DNA from 2 places in the Pollutimonas thiosulfatoxidans genome. Region 1 is predicted to be linked to the other one. Evidence: riboswitches for the same ligand, from Rfam matches in the RefSeq annotation. Region 1 holds a riboswitch; the other holds the start of a gene.
The links. Region 1 has a riboswitch for glycine ahead of gcvT (glycine cleavage system aminomethyltransferase GcvT). Riboswitches for the same ligand answer to the same signal wherever they lie in the genome.
Positions count from the first base shown of each region.

Region 2: another riboswitch for glycine. It lies ahead of CKA81_RS14255 (D-amino acid dehydrogenase); the one in region 1 lies ahead of gcvT (glycine cleavage system aminomethyltransferase GcvT).

Region 1 covers NZ_CP022987.1:88,582-93,611, forward strand. The annotation lists gene CKA81_RS00415 (arginine/lysine/ornithine decarboxylase) at 1-1,612, shown strand, start outside; gene CKA81_RS00420 (BaiN/RdsA family NAD(P)/FAD-dependent oxidoreductase) at 1,669-2,874, shown strand; glycine riboswitch at 2,944-3,031, shown strand; glycine riboswitch at 3,053-3,161, shown strand; gene gcvT (glycine cleavage system aminomethyltransferase GcvT) at 3,217-4,311, shown strand; gene gcvH (glycine cleavage system protein GcvH) at 4,356-4,736, shown strand; gene gcvP (aminomethyl-transferring glycine dehydrogenase) at 4,759-5,030, shown strand, end outside.
Region 2 covers NZ_CP022987.1:2,927,971-2,933,000, reverse strand. The annotation lists gene CKA81_RS14270 (organic hydroperoxide resistance protein) at 50-475, shown strand; gene CKA81_RS14265 (DNA-3-methyladenine glycosylase I) at 462-1,022, opposite strand; gene CKA81_RS14260 (heavy-metal-associated domain-containing protein) at 1,043-1,285, opposite strand; glycine riboswitch at 1,461-1,549, shown strand; gene CKA81_RS14255 (D-amino acid dehydrogenase) at 1,684-2,910, shown strand; gene dinB (DNA polymerase IV) at 2,960-4,135, shown strand; gene CKA81_RS14245 (MOSC domain-containing protein) at 4,141-5,016, opposite strand.

The DNA.
Region 1 (5,030 bases):
GGTGGCCGAGTCCGAGCTGAACGCCGCGCGTATTTTCCATGCCGACCATTGTTTCTTCGTGACCAATGGCACGTCCACGTCCAACAAGATTGTCTGGCATGCCAACGTGGCGTCCGACGACGTGGTCGTGGTGGATCGCAACTGCCATAAGTCCATACTGCACGCCATTACCATGACGGGCGCGATTCCCGTCTTCCTGCGTCCTACTCGCAACCACCTGGGCATCATCGGGCCGATACCGCTGGAAGAGTTCCATGCGGATAATATTTTGCGCAAGATCGAAGCCAATCCGTTTGCACGCAATGCCAAGAACAAGCGTCCTCGCATCCTGACGCTTACCCAAAGCACCTACGACGGCGTTTGCTACAACGTCGAAATGATCAAAGAGACCCTGGGCTCGGACATCGACACCCTGCACTTTGATGAAGCCTGGTTGCCGCATGCCGCCTTCCACGAGTTCTACAAAGACATGCATGCCATCGGCGAGAACCGGCCGCGCAGCAAGGATGCCATGGTGTTTGCCACGCACTCTACACACAAGCTGCTGGCGGGCTTGTCGCAAGCCTCGCAAATTGTTGTGCAGGATTCCGAGACGCGCAAGCTGGACCGCAACGTCTTCAATGAAGCCTATTTGATGCACACCTCCACCTCGCCGCAGTACGCCATTATTGCGTCCTGTGATGTCGCGGCGGCCATGATGGAGCCACCGGGCGGCACCGCATTGGTGGAAGAGAGCATCTCGGAAGCCATGGATTTTCGCCGCGCCATGCGCAAGGTCGAGTCCGAGTTCGGCAAGAACGACTGGTGGTTCAAGGTGTGGGGGCCTAATCGTCTGGCAGCCGACGGCATCGGCCATCGCGACGACTGGATCCTCGAGTCGGGCGACGAATGGCACGGCTTCGGCGACCTGGCGGAAGGCTTCAACATGCTGGACCCCATCAAGGCAACGGTCGTCACGCCGGGGCTGGATATATCGGGCACGTTTGGCGAAACCGGCATCCCTGCGGCGCTGGTGTCCAAGTACCTGGCCGAACATGGCGTGGTCATCGAAAAGACCGGCCTGTATTCCTTCTTCATCCTGTTTACCATCGGCATTACCAAGGGCCGCTGGAATACCTTGTTGACGGCCTTGCAGCAGTTCAAGGACGACTACGATCGTAACCAGCCGCTCTGGCGCATCTTGCCGGACTTCTGCAAGATACACCGTCGCTACGAAAAAATGGGTTTGCGTGACCTGTGCCAGCAGATTCACCAGACCTATAAAAAGTACGACCTGGCACGCCTGACCACCGAGGTCTACCTGAGCGACATGATTCCGGCCATGAAGCCGTCCGATGCCTACGCCAAGATGGCCCACCGCGACACCCAGCGTGTCGGCATCGACGAACTGGAGGGGCGGGTAACCGGCGTGCTGCTCACGCCCTACCCACCCGGCATACCGCTGCTGATTCCAGGCGAACGCTTTAACCAGCGCATCGTTCACTACCTGCAGTTCGCGCGCGAGTTCAATGCCACCTTCCCGGGCTTTGAAACTTACGTGCACGGTTTGGCGCAGGACGTCGACGACGATGGGCGGGAACGCTACTACGTCGACTGCATCAAGGAAGACTAGCGCCTTTGGCTCCGAAGATCTTCGATGTTGCAGTAATCGGTGCAGGGGCGGCCGGAATGATGGCCGCCGCCCTTGCCGGCCAGCGCGGCTTGCACGTGGTGCTGATCGATCATGCCGCCAAGCTGGCCGAGAAGATCCGCATCTCGGGCGGTGGCCGCTGCAACTTCACCAATATCGGCACCACACCGGCCAATTTCATTTCGCAGAATCCCAATTTCTGTCGCTCGGCGCTGGCAGCCTACACGCCGCGCGACTTCATTGATCTGGTGGAACGCCATGGCATCGCCTGGCACGAAAAGCACCGCGGTCAATTGTTTTGCGACGAGTCCAGCGAGCAGATCATCGAGATGCTGCGGTGCGAATGTGACCGGGGACGCGTTACTTGGCGGATGCCCCATACGGTGGACTCGGTGGCCCTGGAGCAGGGCAGTTATGTGCTGCACAGTGGGCAGGGCAAGATCACGGCGCGCCAGCTGGTTCTGGCAACCGGCGGCATGGCCATCCCGCAACTGGGAGCCACTGACTTTTCCCTCAAGGTGGCGCGCCAGTTCGGTTTGAAAGTGGTCGAGCCGCGTCCTGCGCTGGTTCCTCTGACTTTCGATGCGCAAGCCTGGCAGCCTTTCGCCGCGCTTAGCGGCGTAGCCATGGAGGTGGTGGTGCGCAGCGGGGGCGCAAGCGCGCAGGCCCCATCGGCTGCGGGCAAGGGCAAGGCGAAGCAAACCGAGTTTCTCGAAGACCTCTTGTTTACCCATCGCGGGCTGTCCGGGCCGGCCATCCTGCAGATATCCAGTTATTGGGAACCGGGCACGCCGCTGTCCATCGACCTGGCTCCGCAGCAAGACCTGGAGCCTGAGCTTTTGGCCGCCAAGGTGGGTAGCAGGCAGCAGTTGGGTACCGTATTGTCGGGGCTGTGGCCGCGTCGCCTGGCCGAGCAATGGCTGGCCAATGTGGAACCCGGCGGTCAGAACCTGGCAGCGCAGCGCCTGGCCGATGTGCCGGACAAAGTCTTGCGCCAGCTTGCTCAGCAAATACATCGCTGGTCGCTGACGCCCAATGGCACTGCAGGCTACAAGAAAGCCGAGGTGATGCGGGGCGGGGTGGACACCCGCAACCTGGATCAGAAGACCATGCAGGTGAAGGCGGTGCCTGGGCTATATATTGTTGGCGAAGCCGTGGATGTAACCGGCTGGCTGGGCGGCTATAACTTCCAGTGGGCCTGGGCATCGGGTGCGGCTTGCGGGCGCGCGCTGACCGCCGCCTAATACCGGCGGAAACCTTCGATTTGATTTGTGGCGCGGGCGCTTTCGCGTTATTCTTTGCGGCTGCTGTCACTACACAGAGTGGGAGAGCGTCGTTTATCGACCGCCGAAGGCGCAATTCGCCCAGAATCGCTCAGGCACCCCGTACCTCTCTTGTATTGCGCACCAGCCACACGGCGCAGGGCAGCAATCTGGAGAGACTCGTACGCCCCCTGGGCCGCATACGGGCGCCGAAGGTGAATGCCCGCTTGTGCGGGTCAACTCTCAGGCAAAAGGACAGAAGGGCGATGCCGGCCAGCATAATGATGGTCGCCGTCCTTTTTATTCTGTTTTGTGGAGTCTCCCGTGTCTTCTGCCTTAAAGCACACCCCCCTGCATGCGGTACACCTTGAATCCGGCGCCAAAATGGTCGACTTCGGCGGTTGGGATATGCCCGTCGCCTACGGCTCGCAGTTGGAAGAGCATCATGCGGTGCGCAAAGACGCCGGCATGTTTGATGTGTCGCACATGCTGAACGTCGATATCGATGGGCCGGATGCCGAGCGCTATCTGCAGCACCTGCTGGCCAACGATGTTGCCAAGCTAAGCGTCCCCGGCAAGGCTTTGTATTCATGCATGCTGAATGAAGACGGCGGCGTCATGGACGACCTTATCGTTTATTTCTTCGCATCCGATCAATGGCGCGTGGTGGTCAATGCCGGCACGGCCGAGAAAGACGTGGCCTGGATGAACAAGGTGGCGCAGTCGCAGGGTTTCAATGTGGGTGTGACGCCGCGCCGCGACCTCGCAATGGTGGCCGTGCAAGGCCCTGCTGCGCGCGAGCGTGTGTGGGCCGCTCGCCCGGCCTGGGAGGTGGCCACCCACGCCCTGGCGCCATTCACCGGCGCTTTCGTCGACGACGATATCCTGGTGGCGCGCACTGGCTATACCGGCGAGGATGGCTTTGAGATCGTCCTGCCCGCCACGCAGGTGGTGGTTTTATGGCAGGACCTCGTCCAGCAGGGCGTGCGGCCTTGCGGCCTGGGCGCGCGCGACACGCTGCGCCTGGAGGCGGGCATGAATCTATACGGTCAGGAAATGGACGAGCAGGTCAACCCCTTGATCTCTGGCCTGGCATGGACGGTGTCGCTGAAAGACCCCGATCGCCAGTTCATCGGACGCAAGGCGCTGGAAAGCACGCCGGCCGATCGCACGCTGGTCGGCATCAAGCTGCTGGAGCGCGGCGTGATGCGCGGTCACATGAAACTGCGCACATCCAAGGGCGAGGGCGAGCTGACCAGCGGTTCCATGTCGCCCACCATGGGTGTTTCCATCGGCGTGGCGCGCGTGCCGGTCGGTGTGGCACCGGGCGAGCAAGTGGAAGTTGAAATTCGCGGCAAATGGTTGCCGGCTGAAGTGGTAAAAATGCCTTTCGTGCGCAACGGCAAAGTCATTGCCTGACGCGTCATGATCATCCGAACGTCTCTTCCATACGGGGTAAAAAAATGAATCTTCCTAACGATCGCAAATACACGGCCACGCACGAATGGGTGAAGGTCGAGGACGACCTGCTGGTGGTCGGCATTACCGATAGCGCTCAGGACCAACTGGGCGACATGGTGTTCGTCGGCGACGTGAACCCGGGCAGCGTGCTGTCTGCGGGCGATACCGCCGGTGTCGTGGAATCGGTCAAGGCCGCTTCCGATATCTACGCACCAGTTGACGGTGAAATCGTCGCGTTCAATGAAGCGCTTAACGATCAGCCCAACCTCATTAACGAGGCCGCCTTCGACACCTGGATTTTCAAGATCCGTCCGGCCAATGAGGCCGATGTCGATGGCTTGCTGGATGCGGCCGCTTACGAATCTCAGGTCAACGCCGGCTAGGCGACCTTCCCCTTAGGTAATTATGTTGCAAGAACTCGATCCCCACTCCGATTTCATACCCCGGCATATTGGGCCCTCGCTAGCCGACCAGGCAGCCATGCTGGCTGCCATCGGCGCTCCTACCCTGGAAAGCCTGGTGCAGGAAGTTGTGCCACCCAGCATACTGAAGCGTGGCGCACTGAACCTGCCTGCGGCTCGAAGCGAGCCTCAGGCGCTGGCCGACCTGAAAGAAATCGCCGGTCGCAACCAGGTATTCCGCCACTACATCGGCCAGGGCTACTACGGCACTCACGT
Region 2 (5,030 bases), 710 kb from region 1:
GTAAAGTAGTTCTTCGGGGCGACAGCCCCTTAACCTTCAGGAGATACCCATGTCCGTAGAAAAAGTCCTTTATCGTGCACAGGCCACAGCCACCGGCGGTCGTGATGGTCGGGCTGTGTCATCCGACGGCATTCTTGACGTGAAGCTCGTGACCCCCAAAGAGCTGGGCGGTGCGGGTGGCGAAGGCACTAATCCCGAGCAGTTGTTCGCTGCCGGCTATTCCGCGTGCTTTCTCGGAGCGCTGAAACTTGTCGCCTCGCGCGAGAAAGTCTCTTTGCCCGATGACACCAACATCCAGGGCACGGTGGGTATTGGCCCCATTCCCGATGGCTTTGGCATCGAAGTGGAGCTGAAAATTTCGGTGCCTGGCATGGCGCGCGATCAAGCGCAGGCTCTGGTCGATAAGGCCCACATCGTATGCCCCTATTCCAATGCCACGCGTGGCAATGTGGATGTGACGCTTACCGTTGTGTAGTTGACAGCGCCGCGTGCCTGAAGCAGTCGGTCGTGTGGTCCATGAACCCGCCGACCGCTTGCAGGTAGGAATGACAAATGGTCGGGCCCACGAAAGTGAACCCGGCCTTTTTAAGCGCCCGGCTCATGGTTTGCGCCTCCGGCGAAATTACCGGAATGTCTTGATGAGCAGCGTAGTGATGGATAACGGGCTTGCCGCCGACAAAAGACCATAAGTAGTCGACGGGGTCGGATAGCTCCAGCCAGGCGCGTGCATTGCTGCGTGCCGCATTCAATTTCAAGCGGTTGCGGATGATGCCGGCGTCTTGCATCAGGGTCTCGATGTAGTCGTCGCTCATGGTTGCCAGCGCCTGGGCATCGAAGTTGAACATGACATCGCGGTAATGCGGCCGCTTTTTCAGCACGGTAATCCACGACAGACCCGCCTGAAAGCCTTCCAGCAGCAGTTTTTCGAATAGGTGCCGGGCGTCGTGGGACGGCACGCCCCATTCGGTATCGTGATAGGCTTGGTAGATGGGATCGTCGGAACACCAGCGGCAACGTTGCATGCGGGAATTGTAATGCGTCTTTAGCCGCCGCAGCCTCCGCAACATTCGCCATCTTCGCCATGCACCGGCTTGGCAATCTGAAAGCCGGCATCTTCGACAGCCACTTGCAAGCGCTGGGTCGACACCAGGAATTCGTCGAACGACACCGTGGCCCGGTTTTGGTCGAATGAAACCTTGGCGTCTTCGACGCCTTTGACCGCTTTAAGCGCCTGGGCAAGTTTGGCGGCACAGTGTTCGTCTTGCATGCCAGCAAGCTTAAGCATACCTATCTGCATATCCATTCCTTGGAGGTGTATTGAAGATGCATCGTAGGTATCGCCTTATGTTCTGGCAAGCTTCTCCTGACGCGCAAAGTGGGTATGGATCGCTGCTTGGGTGCATGCCGCCACGCAGCGTTGCGGATATCGAGGCGCCCGGGTATCATCTGTCGCGTCGTACAACAAGCATGCAGAAGAGACCGGCTCCACGCCGGCGCCGACGGAGCAACCGCCCCGGAAACTCTCAGGCAACAGGACTGCATGCCTACTGACAATCTGGAGAGCGGCCCAAAGTGGCCCACCGAAGGGGAACTGGCCGATACGGCAGTGAAACTCTCAGGTACCAAGACAGATGGGGCGTTGCCGTCATAAGGCGGCAGCCACCATTCCATTGGAGCGCTCTCATGCACCATGTAGCCGTTATTGGCGCCGGTATTACCGGCGTTACCTCAGCCTATGCCCTGCGCAAATTGGGCTGCGAAGTTACCGTTATTGATCGCCAACGCTATTGCGCCATGGAGACCTCTTACGCCAACGGCGGCCAGCTCTCGGCCAGCAACGCAGAAGTCTGGAACAACACCTCCACCCTGATCAAAGGCATACGCTGGATGTTTCGGCGCGACGCCCCCTTGTTGGTGAACCCCTCGTTCAGCTGGCACAAGTACTCGTGGATGGCGGAGTTCATGCGCAATGTGTCCAACTATCGCCAGAACACGGTCGAGACGACCCGGCTGGCCATCGCGGCCCGGCAACACCTGTATCAGATGGCTGAAGAAGCAGACATCGACTTTGACCTGGAGCAGCGGGGCATACTGCACCTTTATTACGACCGCAAAAGCTTTGAGGCGGGGCGCCGGGTCAATGCCTTGCTGCGTGAGGGTGGCCTGGAACGACACGAAGTCGATCCGCAGGAAGCCCAGCGTCTTGAGCCGGCTGTACAGCGCGATTGTTATGGCGGCTTTTATACGCCTTCTGACGCCACGGGTGATATTCACAAGTTCACCTGCGGCCTGGCCCAAGCCTGTGAGCGTATGGGGGTGCAGTTTCGTATGGATTCCGAGGTGACATCCATTACGCCTCAGGGCCGTGGGCATCGTGTCTTGCTGAAGCAAGCCGGCGGTACCGAGCAAGAACAGCTTAGTGTGGACGCCGTCGTCATTTGTGCCGGGACAGCAAGTCGGCGCTTTGGCGCGATGCTGGGCGATCGCATCAATATCTATCCGGTAAAAGGCTACTCCATTACGGTCAATCTGGATGACGAAAGAAGTGCCCAGGCCGCGCCATGGATCAGCCTGTTGGACGAAGAGGCAAAGATCGTGACCAGCCGCTTGGGCCGGAACCGCTTTCGGGTTGCCGGTACGGCGGAGTTCAATGGCTACAACAAGGACATACGCGCTGACCGCATACAACCGCTAACCGACTGGGTCCGGCGCAGCTTCCCCAATGTCGACACCTCGCGCGTGGTGCCGTGGACGGGCCTGCGCCCCATGATGCCCGACATGATGCCCCGTGTGCGCGCTGGCAAGCGGTCCGGTGTCTTCTATAACACCGGGCATGGACATCTTGGCTGGACGCTATCAGCCGTGACTGCCCAGATGCTGGCCGGGATGGTGACCACGCAACGGGCATGATCCGCGGGCATTCACCTATAATCCGCTGTGTATTCATCCAGCGGTCATTATGGAACCCGAGCCCACCCCGACTCTTGCCCCGCGCCGTATCGCCCATGTCGATATGGACGCGTTTTATGCCTCGGTAGAGCTGCTCCGCTACCCCGAACTGCGGGGGCGGCCGGTGGTCATAGGTGCAGGGTCGGCCGCGCAGCCGCGCGTGCTGGCCGATGGCAGCCGGGAGTTCTCCTATCTGCGCGGCTATGTCGGTCGCGGCGTCGTGACCACCTCAACTTACGAGGCGCGCGCGCTGGGCGTGTTTTCGGCCATGGGCATGATGAAGGCGGCCCAATTGGCACCCGAGGCCGTGCTGTTGCCCACTGACTTTGCCGCCTACCGCCGTTACTCCGGCCTGTTCAAGAACGCCGTGGCAACCGTTGCGCCGCATATCGAAGACCGCGGTATTGACGAAATCTATGTTGACCTGACCTTGCTGCCGGACGACACGCTGACGCTGGCCCGGCGCATCAAGACGGCGGTGCGCGAGGCCACCGGCCTGACCTGTTCCATCGGCATCTCTCCCAACAAGCTGTTGTCCAAGATCGCCTCCGACCTCGATAAGCCTGACGGCATCACAATTATTTCTGAAGACAACTTGTTGGGCCGGATCTGGCCCTTGCCGGTGGGCAAGGTGAATGGCATAGGCCCCAAGGCCAATGCGCGTCTGGCTGCTATCGGCATCGAAACCATTGCACAATTGGCGCAGGCTGCGCCCGATTTGCTGCAGCAGCATTTTGGGCTGAGCTACGCACGCTGGTTATTGAGCGTTGCACACGGCATTGATGACAGGCCGGTCGTCACGCATTCCGAGCCCAAGTCGATCAGTCGAGAAACCACCTTCGAGCGCGACCTGCATGTGCGCCACGATCGTGCCCTGCTTTCGCAGGTCTTCCTGGAACTATGCACGCGGCTGGAGTCGGACCTGTCGCGCAAGGGCTACGCCTGCCGCAGCGTCGGTATCAAGCTGCGCTTCGACGACTTCCGCACAGTGACCCGCGACATTACCTTGCCGTCTGCCATTGTTGACGGAGCCGCCATCCACAGGGCAGCGGGCTTATGCCTGAAGCGGATTCCTCTGGATCGCAAGATCCGCTTGCTCGGCGTACGTGTCAGCGGGTTGCGGTCCATTACCGAACTGGAGCGTGACCGGCAGGCGCAAGAGCCCAGGCAATTGAGTCTGTACTGACGCTGTCAGACGTCGTACATGAGCTCGACGCTGTCGCCTATGCCCAGCCGGGTTCCCGGGCTGACCCCTGCCACGACCGCGTTGACGCCAAACAGCACGCCTTCTGGAAACTGGCGATGCTCGGCCAGGGTGATGCCCGGTTCCGTACCGACCTTGGCTGTGAGGTGATCAATGTTGGGCACAGGACAACGGCCGCAACGCTTGACGAAAGCAAAAGTCAGGACACCCGCGCGCATGCCGGCCAAGTAGTCCTCTTCGTAAGCGGGCAGGCCGGACAGGACAACGTTGGGCCGAAAGCGGTTCATCGGTACGGGTTCGTGGCCCTTGGCCTGCAAGCGTTGGTTCAGCTCGTCCAGCGAGCCCTGGTTGGTGACCAGCAAGGGGAAGCCATCGGCAAAGCCAAAGCGATGTTTTGCGGGAAAACCAGGGGCTCCATCTTCGTGGCGTGCGCGCCACGCATTGACGTGATCAGGGCTGGCACAGCGTTCTGCTTCAGGATGTACTCGCAGCAGGCGGCAGGGCAGCTCGAGAAAGTCGCTCAGCCACTTCGCAGCGGCATCACCTTCGTCGAACCCCAGTGTGTGACTGCGCCAGATGGTGACGGGAATCTGGGTGGGTTCGGAAGTGTCCGTAAGCCAGGGCACCGTCAGCACCGGCATGCCCTGCGCATGCAGGGTAAGGTCGCCGGCGGAAGAAAGGTGTGGGCGTATGAGGGCCATCCTGGGGTACTGCCGCTGCGTCATGAAAATGCCGTGCCCATCGACAATGACCCATTGCCGGTCGCGATGCAGTCCGCCCTGGCTGAGCCCCACTTCAGAGTGTGCGATGCCGGCGCATGATTTGACGGGATAGGTGTATAGACTAAGGATGGAGACAGTCATAATCGGATCGCAGT